2 regions of the Latilactobacillus sp. genome follow, and region 2 is predicted to be linked to the other one. Evidence: predicted binding sites of a transcription regulator. Region 2 holds the regulator's gene; the other holds the start of a gene.
What was found. The regulator NrdR, encoded in region 2, represses ribonucleotide reductase genes. The targets are predictions, from matches to a motif close to ACACNATATATNGTGT.
Positions count from the first base shown of each region.

Region 1: nrdD (anaerobic ribonucleoside-triphosphate reductase) is a predicted target of NrdR. The motif match lies at 4,128-4,143, and genes of this name have one in related genera.

Region 1 covers NZ_JAMQEX010000004.1:54,796-61,040, forward strand. The annotation lists gene NDN60_RS03445 (PTS sugar transporter subunit IIC) at 1-996, opposite strand, end outside; gene nrdG (anaerobic ribonucleoside-triphosphate reductase activating protein) at 1,243-1,824, opposite strand; gene nrdD (anaerobic ribonucleoside-triphosphate reductase) at 1,852-4,068, opposite strand; gene NDN60_RS03460 (heavy metal translocating P-type ATPase) at 4,269-6,245, opposite strand, start outside.
Region 2 covers NZ_JAMQEX010000007.1:83,551-89,795, reverse strand. The annotation lists gene polA (DNA polymerase I) at 1-2,236, shown strand, start outside; gene mutM (DNA-formamidopyrimidine glycosylase) at 2,248-3,084, shown strand; gene coaE (dephospho-CoA kinase) at 3,084-3,692, shown strand; gene nrdR (transcriptional regulator NrdR) at 4,241-4,714, shown strand; gene NDN60_RS05175 (replication initiation and membrane attachment family protein) at 4,732-6,111, shown strand; gene dnaI (primosomal protein DnaI) at 6,111-6,245, shown strand, end outside.

The sequences.
Region 1 (6,245 bases), on a different contig from region 2:
GAAAGTTAATGGTTCGTTGATATTGAAAACGCCAGGTGCGGCACTTAAGTTACCAACAATCATGTATTGTTTGTTCTTACGGCCAACTAACCAGATAGCGAAAATTAAACCTAATGTTGCACCTGTACCACCCAAGTTAACAAATGAATCAAAGAATGGTTTGTTAACGATGTAAGGGGCCACTTTACCAGCTTTAATCGCTGTGATGTTAGCTGTAATAGCAGGTGCATTGATTGTTTGCATGAATGGTTCGATCATGTTGGCACCATGTAACCCGAAGAACCATAAGAATGGTGTAATGAATGCTAATAATAAAGCTGAAGGATAGCTGTTTGCAAGCCCTTGGAATGGTTCTTGAACGGCTTTGTAGAATGATGTCACGATATTTTCAATACCAAAACCTAATAAAATTGTTGCGAATAATGCAAAAATAGAAATGGTAATCATTGATGGTAATAAAGCAGCAAATGACTTAGCAACTGCAGGTGGTACCCCATCAGGCATCTTGATCACTAAGTGTTTGTTACCTAATAAGCGTCTGAGGATTTCAGTTGAAATCATTGCGACAATTAAGGCCACGAATAAGCCCATTGAATCCATGCCAGCCAAGCCACCAACAGCAAAGAAAGAACCTAATGCTGTTACGCCTGATGCTAGCGGATTAACATCGTAAGACTTACCTAAGTTATAGGCGACTAGGAAAACGATGAAGACAGACAAAATAGCAAATGTCCCACTCCAAGCGTTCCCCCCAAATTTAGTCCAAATGTAAGCTTTGTCCGCGCCGGTACCAACTGTCTTTGAGAAAACACTATTCATAAAATTGGTATATGCCGGAATTGGTAAGTTATTGAGTAAGGTCGCAAAAGCACCTAAAATCATCAACGGCATTGTTGTCACAAAGGCATCCCGAATGGCAATTAGATGTCTTTGGTTCCCAACTTTAGCAGCAACTGGTAAGAATCGTTTCTCCATGAAACTGATAACTGAATCCATAAATCTCACTCTCTGTCCTGTTATTTAAAAGCCTATATAATTGCTATTACAAGTATTATCATAACGGCTTATGTAAGCGTTATCAAATAATAACCATACTAAAAAGCTTAAATTAGGAAGGTTTTCACTAATAACCAAAAGAAGCACCAACTCACTTAAATACTGAGTTGATGCTTCTTTTTTAATTTATACGGTATATACCATTCTCTTAAAATAAAATGTTATTTTTTTATTAGTGATGCATCGTTAACGGACTAATTTATCCCAAATAACGGGCTTACCAGCAACCAATGATTTCGGTACATCGATAATACGTTGGTTACTGCTTCCTCTAAATTGTAAGGTTAAATCCATCTTATCTTGCATAAAGCGACCGTCCACTAGAATATCGATTTGCGATAACAATTCCAGTTTATCGGGTGACTCGAGCATTAATTCTTCCCAAGTATAACCCGTCCACGACCAAACGTCCTTAGTCTGTCCGTAGGTTTCATGGATGCGATCAACCAATGACAGGCACGTTTTGGTATTTAAGAAAGGTTCGCCCCCCAGTAACGTCAAACCTTGAACATACGGTTGGCCAAGATCATCAATGATTTGGTCCTCCAGTTCTTTGGTGTAAGGCCGGCCATATTTAAAATTCTGTGCAATTCGGTTGTAACAACCTGGGCAGGCAAATAAACAGCCACTAACATACAAACTACAACGGACACCTTCACCATCAACAAAATTAAATGGTTTGTAATCCGCAATATAATCCTGACTAAGTTCTTCAGACAACCATTCTTGTGGTGCCGGGTTCTTAGGCCCGCGTTTCGTATTTCCCATTGAACAAACTCCTCAACTCAAAATCGTTTATTGTCTTGCAACGTTATTATTATCATTACCAATCGTGATGTGCATGTGTTTGACACGACTTGAAATTTCCTTATGACGACCGTGAACCATTGGCCGTTGTTGTGGGTTACCTAAATAACCACAAGTCCGTTTAACAACGTCACACGTTGCTGGATCTGTGTTCCCACATTGTGGGCATTGGAAGCCCCGTTCAGTTGGTTTAAAGTCACCCTTAAAGCCACACTTGAAACATTGATCAATTGGCGTATTGGTGCCTAAATAGCCAACACGGTCATAAGCGTAATCCCAAACAGCTTCTAGTGCCTTAGGATTTTGACGTAGATTTGGATATTCACAATAGTGAATAAAGCCACCGGCACAATATTTAGGATAATCTTTTTCGAAGTCTAACTTTTCAAATGGGGTTGGCGCCTTGCGAACATCATAATGGAAACTATTTGTGTAGTATTCCTTGTCCGTAATGTTTTCGACAATCCCAAATTTTTGCGTGTCTTTTTGACAGAAAGTATTCGTTAAACTTTCAGCAGGTGTGCTATAAACTGAGAAATGATAACCATATTCTTTTTCCCAATCAACACAATGGTTATAGAGGTCCTTAACCACGTCTAACGTGAATTGCTTAGCAGTTGCATCCTTTTCCCAATCTGGGCCGAAGAAGGCTGCACCGACTTCATAGAGGCCAATATAGCCCAATGAAACTGTTGCGCGTGAATTCTTGAAGACTTCATCAACACTGTCCGTTTTCTTCAAGCGTTTGCCAAAAGCACCGTAACGATAAAGAATTGGGGCGTTTTCAGGTTTAGCTTCCTTAGCACGTTCCACTTTGAAGACGAGGGCTTCCTTGCAGACCTTCAAGCGTTGTTCTAAAATTTCCCAGAACTTAGCTTGGTCGCCAGCAGCTTCAAGCGCAATCCGTGGCAAGTTAACTGTTACAACACCCAAGTTCATACGGCCACTGTTGACCTCTTGTCCTTGTTCGTTTTTCCAGCCTTGTAAGAAACTCCGACAACCCATTGGCGCCTTAAATGAACCTGTTAATTCAACTAACTTGTCATACATTAAAACGTCAGGGTACATCCGCTTAGTTGCACATTCAACAGCTAGTTGTTTAATATCATAGTTTGGATCAGTTGGGGCTAAGTTTAAACCACGTTTAACAGCAAAAACGAGTTTAGGGAAAATAGCCGTTCTCTTTTCCTTACCTAAACCTTCAATTCTAATTTCTAAGATTGCTTTTTGAATGGCACGTTCCATCCAACTTGTCCCTAAACCAAAGCCAAGTGTCGTGAATGGTGTTTGGCCTTGTGATGAATATAAAGTATTGATTTCATATTCCAATGCTTGCATCGCATCATAAATATCTTTTTCAGTCTTAGTTTGTGCGTAAGCTGTTTGTTTGGCTTCGCCATCAATCCAGTTTTTAGCATCCGTTAAATGCTTGTCGTAGTTCTTCTGTGCAAAAGGTGCCAATAATTCATCAACTCGATCAGCTGAACAGCCACCATATTGGCTAGAAGCAACGTTGGCAATGATTTGTGACATTTGTGCCGTAGCTGTTTGAATTGAATGTGGTGCTTCAACTTCGGCGTTCCCAATCTTAAAGCCATGATTCAACATTTCTTTAAAATCGATTAAACAACAGTTCGTCATTGGACTGTATGGTTGGTAATCCAAATCGTGCCAGTGAATTTCACCTTTTAGATGCGCATTGGCAACCTTAGGTGGCAACATCTTAAGGCCCATTGCCTTAGCGACGGTGCCGGCCGTTAAGTCCCGTTGTGTGTTAAACACTTGGCTATCCTTATTGGCATTTTCATTGACTACGGTTTGATCCTTAGCCAATAATTTTTGAATCGTAAAGTTAATATCAGTTGCTTTATTGCGGGCAAAATCCCGTTGTGTCCGATAATTAATATATTCCTGGGCGATGTCATATTGATGATGTTCTAATAGTTTGTGTTCAACAATATTTTGAATTTCATAGATTTTAACGTCTTTATCAAACCGCGCACCGACTTCGCTCACGACGTCGGTTGCCACTGAATTTAAAATTTGATAATCAAGTGGTTCTAATTCATCCTTAACGTTTTTAGCAGCTTTAATGACTGCTTGTTCAATTTTATCCGCTGAAAAGGGTAAAATACGTCCGTCACGTTTGACGACTTTAATCTCTAAATCCATTTTTGGGTCTTGTTCTTCACGTATTTCCAACATTGCACCAGTCTCCTTAAAAAAATCACTATCCCCATCATAGACGAATTCAAGATGCCAAGCAACTATATATAGTGTATTAGACATTAAAAAAGGCGTATACCAACTGTATGTCGTATACGCCAATTGTGCACAATTTTTTCTTTCCCGCGCCCTTATCAGGATTAGCCTGACGAGGTTCAAAAAAGGATTGACAAGTTTGCTTAATTTTTTAATTTTAATGTCATCGCATTAATTGCCACGACAATTGTTGAAAGCGACATCAAGATGGCACCAATCGCTGGACTTAAAATTAAGCCCCAAGCGGCAAATAAGCCACCCGCCAATGGAATTGCTAAAATGTTGTAACCAGCTCCCCACCAAAGGTTTTGCGTCATCTTCCGACTAGTAGCATGTGCTAAATTCAAGAAATGCATGATATCGTTCGGATTACTCTTAACCAAAATCACATCTGCGGAATCAATTGCGACATCCGTGCCCGCACCAATCGCAATCCCAATATCAGCTCGCGTCAAGCTAGGGGCATCGTTGACACCATCGCCAACCATCAAGACCACTTCACCCTTTGCTTGGTAATCTTGTACAAGTGCTTCCTTATCTTCTGGCTTCAAATTGGCTTGAACTGTCATACCACCCAATTGTTGCGCCACCTTTTCGGCAACCTGTTGATTATCCCCAGTCAACATCACCGGTTGGATATGACGCTTTTTCAATGCCTTGATGAACGTCAGTGCTTCTGGTTTCAACTGATCCCCTTGCGCGACCAATCCTAAGACAGTTTGACCTTGAATTAGATAACTAATGGAATTACCTTTAGCCGCCAAAGTTTCAAAGGCTGCCGTATCAAATGCGATTTGCTTTTCTTGTAGATAATCGGCCGTAACGATTTGATAAGTTTGCCCTTCAATTGCGCCTGTCAGCCCGATTCCTTGAATCGTTTGTACATTTTCAGCTTGGGACATCGTAATTTTTTCAGCGTCATTATAAGCTAAAATCCCAGTTGCCAATGGATGACTTGAGTGTCGTTCCAAAGCACCCATATAAGCCATCAATTGAGTTTTTGACATCTCGCCAGTTGGTTGAACCGCATTGACCTTAAAAGCCCCTTGCGTCAATGTCCCTGTTTTATCCATTAAAACCATCGTAATTTGATCTGCCACTTCAATTGCTTGGCGATTACGAATTAATAAGCCGTTAGTTGCCGCAATCGCTGTACTTCGAGCAACAACTAGTGGAATCGCTAAACCAAGTGCATGTGGACAAGCGATGATGAAGACCGTCACCATTCGTTCAAACGCAGTATTTAAATCAGCTAAGAAAAACCAACTGATAAAAGCAATAATACCAGCCACTAACGCTGCGTAGAAAAGGTATTTAGCGACCTTATCGGCCAAACCTTCGACCTTTGACTTTTCTTGTTGTGCTTGTTTGATTAACTTCATCACCTGCGCTAAATAACCACTCTCACCAGTCCCCGTGACTTTAACGGTTAATGTCCCGTCGCCATTGACTGTTCCACCAATTACTTGGTCGCCAGTCTTTTTAGCAACTGCTTTGGCTTCACCAGTCACCAATGATTCGTTCACCTGACTTTGACCATTCACCACAAGACCATCCGCTGGGACTTTTTCGCCTGCTGCCACCAACACGGTTTGGCCCTCTTGTAAATCCTTCAAATCAACAGCGTGTTGCTGACCATCTTGATCGAGGACTTGTGCTTGGCCAGGTAATAAGGCGGCCATCTTCTCCATCGCACTCCCAGCGCTCATAACGGCGTTCATTTCAATCCAGTGACCTAACAACATGATAACGATTAACGTTGCCAGTTCCCAGAAAAAATCCATCACGTGCGTTTGTGTTGCCAAGAAATGGTTGGCAATAAAAGCATATAAACTATAACCGTACGATACCGTAATCCCCATCGCAATCAACGTCATCATCGCTGGGTTCTTCTCGGCCAATTCGCTCTTTGCACCTTTTAAGAAAGGCGCGCCGCCGTAAAAGAATAGGAAGGTTGCTAATAAGAGGACTAACCAATCCGATCCTGGGAACGTGGTTTGAAACGGTAATTTAATTCCCATAAAAGGCGATAATATAATAATGGGAATTGTTGCGACTAATGAGACCCAGAATTTCTGTTTCAAATTACCCATGTGCATCATATGTCCACCATGCATCAT
Region 2 (6,245 bases):
TTTAACCCAGTTAACGACGGACAAAACGACTGTCAACATCACGGTCAAAGGTGTCAACGATACAGAAGCCTACACGCCAGCACACGTCAAAGAAAAATTAGGCTTAGCACCTAGTCAAATCGTAGACTTAAAAGGTTTGATGGGCGACACTTCTGATAATTATCCGGGTGTCACAAAGGTCGGCGAGAAGACAGCGCTGAAACTCTTAACGGAATTTGGGAGCATCGAAGGGGTCTACGAAAATGTCGATGCAATGAAAAAGAGTAAGATGAAGGAACATCTGATTGAAGATCGTGATCAAGCCTTTATGAGCAAAAAATTGGCGACAATTTTACGGGATGCACCGATCGAAACGACGTTAGCGGACATCACGTATGAAGGTCCCAACATCGATACGTTGATTGCTTTTTATCAAGAAATGAACTTTCAAAACTTTTTAAAGCAATTGAACGTGACACCAGAAGCGGTTGAACCGGCGGAAAACTATCAATATACTGTTTTGACGTTGGATAATTTAGAAACCGTTCAAGCGATTAAAACACCGGTTGCCTTCGGGGTTGAAATGTTAACCGATAATTATCACACAGCCGATTTAATTGGTTTTTATATCGGCGCACCAGATCATTGGTATGTCAGTGATGATGTTGCACTACTAGCTGAACCAGTATTGAAGGATTGGTTGGAAGATGCGAGTCATCCTAAAGCAGTCTTCGATGTCAAACGGACGCAAGTCGCAGCTAATCGATTAGGTGTTCATTTAGCGGGCGTTAATTTTGATTTATTATTAGCATCTTATTTATTGAATACGACGAATAACAGCAACGATTTAGGGACGGTCGCTAATTTACACGAGTATCAAAATGTGCAAACAGACGAGGCCGTTTATGGGAAAGGTGCTAAACGGGCTGTTCCAACTGAGCCAGCTTTGTTGTATCAACATTTGGTTCAAAAAGCGGCAGCCATTTATCATTTACAACCACAACTTGAAGAACAATTGAAGGAACATCAACAATTCGATCTCTTTACGGATATGGAATTACCATTGGCCCTTGTATTGGCGCAAATGGAAATAACCGGGATTCGGGTCGATGCCAGTCGTCTCCAACAAATGGGGTCAGAATTCAGCCAAACCTTGAAGATCTTGGAAGGAAAAGTTTACGCTGAAGCTGGCGAAACCTTCAACATTAACTCACCTAAGCAACTGGGCGTTATTTTATTTGAAAAAATGGGCTTACCAGTGATTAAGAAGACGAAGACGGGCTATTCAACCGCTGTTGATGTACTTGAACAATTACGGAAGGATGCACCAATTGTCCAAACAATTTTGGATTATCGTCAAATTGCCAAGATTCAATCAACGTATGTCGAAGGGTTATTGAAATCAATCCATCAAGATAATAAGGTCCATACGCGTTACTTACAAACCTTGACGCAAACTGGCCGTTTATCGTCGGTTGATCCTAACCTACAAAACATTCCAGTTCGTTTGGCAGAAGGCCGCAAGATTCGCCAAGCCTTTGTTCCAAGTCACCCAGACTGGCAAATGTTTGCTTCTGATTACTCGCAAATCGAATTACGAGTATTAGCACACATCTCAGGGGATGCCAACATGCAAGAAGCCTTTAAAGAAGACCGGGATATTCATGCAAATACAGCGATGAAGATCTTTGGTTTAAATAGTGCCGATGAAGTGACACCAGATATGCGGCGCCAAGCTAAAGCTACGAATTTCGGGATTGTTTACGGGATTAGCGATTATGGCTTATCTCAAAATATCGGCATTTCGCGGCAAGAAGCCAAACGTTTTATCGACGCTTATTTCGAACAATATCCAGGTGTCCAACAATTCATGGTTGATATTGTTAAAAAAGCGCGTGAAGAAGGCTATGTCGAAACGCTTTTCCACCGTCGTCGTTATTTACCAGATATTCACGCTAAGAACTTTAACCTCCGTTCTTTTGCAGAACGGACAGCGATGAATACGCCAATTCAAGGTAGTGCTGCGGATATTATCAAGGTGGCGATGATTTTAATGCAACAAGAATTGAAGAAGGCGAACTTGCAAGCCAGAATGTTATTACAAGTACATGATGAATTGATTTTTGAAGCACCAACTGAAGAAATACCAATCTTACAAAAATTAGTCCCAAGTGTGATGGATTCAGCCGTTAAATTAGCGGTGCCATTGAAGGTCGAAAGTGGTTTTGGCCCAACTTGGTACGATATTAAGAAATAAGGTGACGGAAAATGCCTGAATTACCAGAAGTCGAAAATGTCCGCCGGGGACTTGAAACCTTAGCGGTTGGTAAAACTGTTTCAGCAATCGATATTCGCTGGTCGAAAATCATTGTTAATCCAGATGAAGTCTTTACTGCTGGATTAGTGGGCCAACAGATTACAGCTGTTGATCGGCGGGGGAAATATTTACTGATTCGTTTTGGAGAACAGCTAACTGTTGTCAGCCATCTGCGAATGGAAGGTAAGTATGAAGTGGTCGCCAAGGAGGCACCGATTTCCAAACATACGCACGTGATTTTTGAATTCACGGATGGGCAACAGATGCGTTACCTAGATACGCGGAAGTTTGGGCGGATGCAGTTGATTGAGACCGGTCAGGAAAATACGGTAGCTGGCTTGAAGGACCTAGGGCCGGAACCAACACCGACGACCTTTTTAAAGGCGGACTTCTATCAACGGTTGCAAAAACATCACAAAGCTATCAAGCCATTATTATTGGATCAAAAGGTTGTGACCGGTCTAGGCAATATTTATGTCGATGAAACGTTGTGGTTAAGCCATATTCATCCAGAAACACCAGCCAATGACTTGACGCGTGCTGAAACGGATCGCCTCCACGATGAGATTATTGCTGAATTAGAACTAGCGATTAATCATGGTGGGACAACGGTTAACACGTTCTTGAACGCGACCGGTCATGCTGGCGCCTTCCAAGAAATGCTGCGTGTTTACGGCAAAAAAGGGGTTCCTTGCGAACGATGTGGGACACCCATCGAGAAAATTAAAGTGGCACAGCGGGGGACGCATTTTTGTCCAAAGTGTCAGATTAAAAGGAATGCAAAATAATGACTTATTTCCTAGGCTTAACGGGTGGTATTGCTACCGGTAAAACAACAGTTTCGCAAATGCTAGCGCAACAAGGTATTCCTATTATTGATGGGGATCAAGTCGCACACCAAGTGTTGGCTAATAATCAAAGCGTTCAAGCACAAATTCAAGCCACTTTTGGGAAGCAGCTTGTACAAGATGGTCAGGTCGATCGGGCAGCTTTGGGCAAATTGGTCTTTGGTAATCAAGCTGCCTTGGCGCAACTCAACGCGATTACAGCACCGGTCATTCGGGAGACGATTATGACCGAGATGGCTCAGGCCAAAGCGCACCAAGTACCGCTAGTTGTTTTGGACTTACCGTTGTTATATGAACAGCACTACGAAACGGTTTGCGACGGGGTGTTAGTCGTTTATTTGCCGGTTGAAAAACAATTAGCGCGATTAATGGCGCGGAACCAGTTAAGTCGCGAAGATGCTTTGAAACGGATTAACAGTCAAGCATCATTGGCTGAAAAACGGGACAGAGCAGACTTTGTGATTGATAACCAAGGTTCACTGGATCAATTGAAAGCCCAATTAAAGACAGTTTTGGAAGGAGTGTGCCATAAGTCGGGTATGTCCTGAGGATTAACACAGAATGGTGAATGATTGCTGGAAGCAATCGTTTGACATTCAGGGTTAACCGGAAGGATATGACTTATAGAACACGTTTATACCACCAATGTTCGGATACCGAAAAGGAGCTGAAGACAAAATTACTTTTGCCCCAGCTCCTTTTTTGGTCTATTCACACCACTCCGTATATGCGCAAAAGTAACCCGGTGCGATAGTACTCTGAAACGTGGACTACCAACCTGATTCCTGTGGTTAGCGATGTCAGTCAAACAACCGATTGCATCGGTTATTCGCCTAACGCTGCTAATCCTCAGAATCAACCCGGTTGGTAACGCACGCTGGTTAAAACGTGCCTCTCGCATCAACTTTTTGTGCTTTACCACGTTGTGCGAACAATCGACTGTGTCGCTTATTCACACCACTCAGTAAATGCTCAAAAGTAACCCGGTGCGATAGGCACTCTGTTGCATGTCATGTTATAATATTATTATACTGTCTGTTTAGAATAGTAAAATACAATTAATATTCCTTAAATTAAAAGATAAGAAGGTGTCTTTATGCTATGTCCACATTGCCATCAAAATAGTTCACGGGTAATTGATAGTCGACCAACAGATGAAGGACGCGTTATTCGGCGTCGTCGCGAATGCGAAAATTGTCAATTCCGGTTTACAACTTTTGAAAGGGTGGAGCAAACACCGTTATTAGTCATTAAGAAAAATGGGACCCGTGAAGAGTTTAACCGCGATAAATTATTACGTGGTTTAATCCGGGCTGCCGAAAAGCGACCGGTTACGATGGAACAAATGACTGAAATTGTTGATGAAGTTGAAAATAAAATCAGGGCATTAGGCGAAAACGAAGTGTCGTCACAAGCTGTCGGCGAATACGTCATGGCCGTTTTACCAGGTGTCGACGAGATTGCTTACATTCGTTTTGCTAGTGTCTACCGTCAATTTAAAGACATGAATGTTTTTATGGCGGAATTGCAAGAAATGATGAAAAAAGAAAAGGCTAAAGACCAAGATTAGTCGAAAGGAGTTAGCGGATGTCAGATGCATTTGATTATTTAAGTCCTAAAGATGGGTTTATGGTGACAAAAGCTAACTATTTGAGCGATTTTGATCAAACAGTCGTCACCTATTTATACCAACCACTGATGGGGGCTGTCGCGTACAGTCTCTATCTTTTGTTATGGAGCCAATCAACACAGGCCAAGAGTCAAACGACTTTCCAAACGCATGCGACCTTGTTGAATTTACTAGGGGTTGATTTGCCGGCTTTTTATGACGCGCGCAATAAGTTAGAAGCGTTAGGTTTAATGCGGACTTATCAGAAGAATAACAATACGGGCCGCAATCTGGTGTATGAATTATACGCACCAATGCAGCCACATATTTTCTTCAATGATGATTTGTTGAGTGTCATTTTATACGAATCAGTCGGTGAGAAGCGGTTTGTTGAATTGAGAGAGCATTTTAAACTACAACCAGTGCGCTCTAAGGAATACGAAGAGGTCACGAAGAACTTCTTGACGGTCTTCCACGTTCAAAATGATCATTTAACAACGGCCCCTACGGCAGTTGCTGAGGCACAAAGTACGTATCAACAAAAAAAGGCGCAAAAACCAAGTTTCACGTCAGTTGAGTTGCGCACTTTTGATTGGGCTTTATTACAAGAAGTGGTTGCACAGAATCAAATCGATACGGATGAAATTTTACGTAATGAGCAACGATTATTTAATTTGCATTATTTTTACGGATTAGACGAAATGGAATTGGGACGCTTAATCGGCCTCACCATGGATGTTGCCGACAGTCGGGTCAATATGGATGCGTTAGAACAAAACGTTTTGAATAATTATACGCGCCGACATAGCGTTCAAAATAACAGTGAACAACCGGCTAAAAAACCGCTTGAGACGCTACAAAAAGAATGGCAAAAAGCCGGCTTTAATGAAAAAGAAATGCAGTGGTTAACCGAAAGTCAGCAGTATTTACCAGTTGATTATTTGGAATATCTTAAGCAAAAAAATCATGGCTTTGTGGCGAAAAATGAAATTCGCGCATTACGTGACTTACAAAATCGCTATATCTTTAACAACGATGTTTTAAATATTTTAGTGGTTTATATTATTAGCCAGTATGAGGGCCTAACACAAGCTTTGTTAGATCGAATCGCCAACCAATGGGCGCAACAAGGGGTTAAGACGCCAGCTGACGCCATTTTACAAATCCGTGATTTCCAAACCAAACAAGAAACGAAACAAACTAAACGACAACCGCGCTATCAAGCCAAGACCAAGCAAGAAACTGTGCCTAAATGGGCCAAGTCTGATTATCAAGCGCCACAAACCACATCAAGTAAGGCGGATCAGCAAGAAATTGATCAATTACTCAAGAAAATCCGTGAAGGGCGGGAATCATAATGGAAAATATGGGCAAAGATTTAACCGACTATATGAACCGGCAACGCCTGAATCAACGCTTTAATAAATTGGTTGAAGAAGCCTTGCAAGATCCTGATGTGCAGGCCTTTATTCAGGCTAATCAGGCCGCCCTA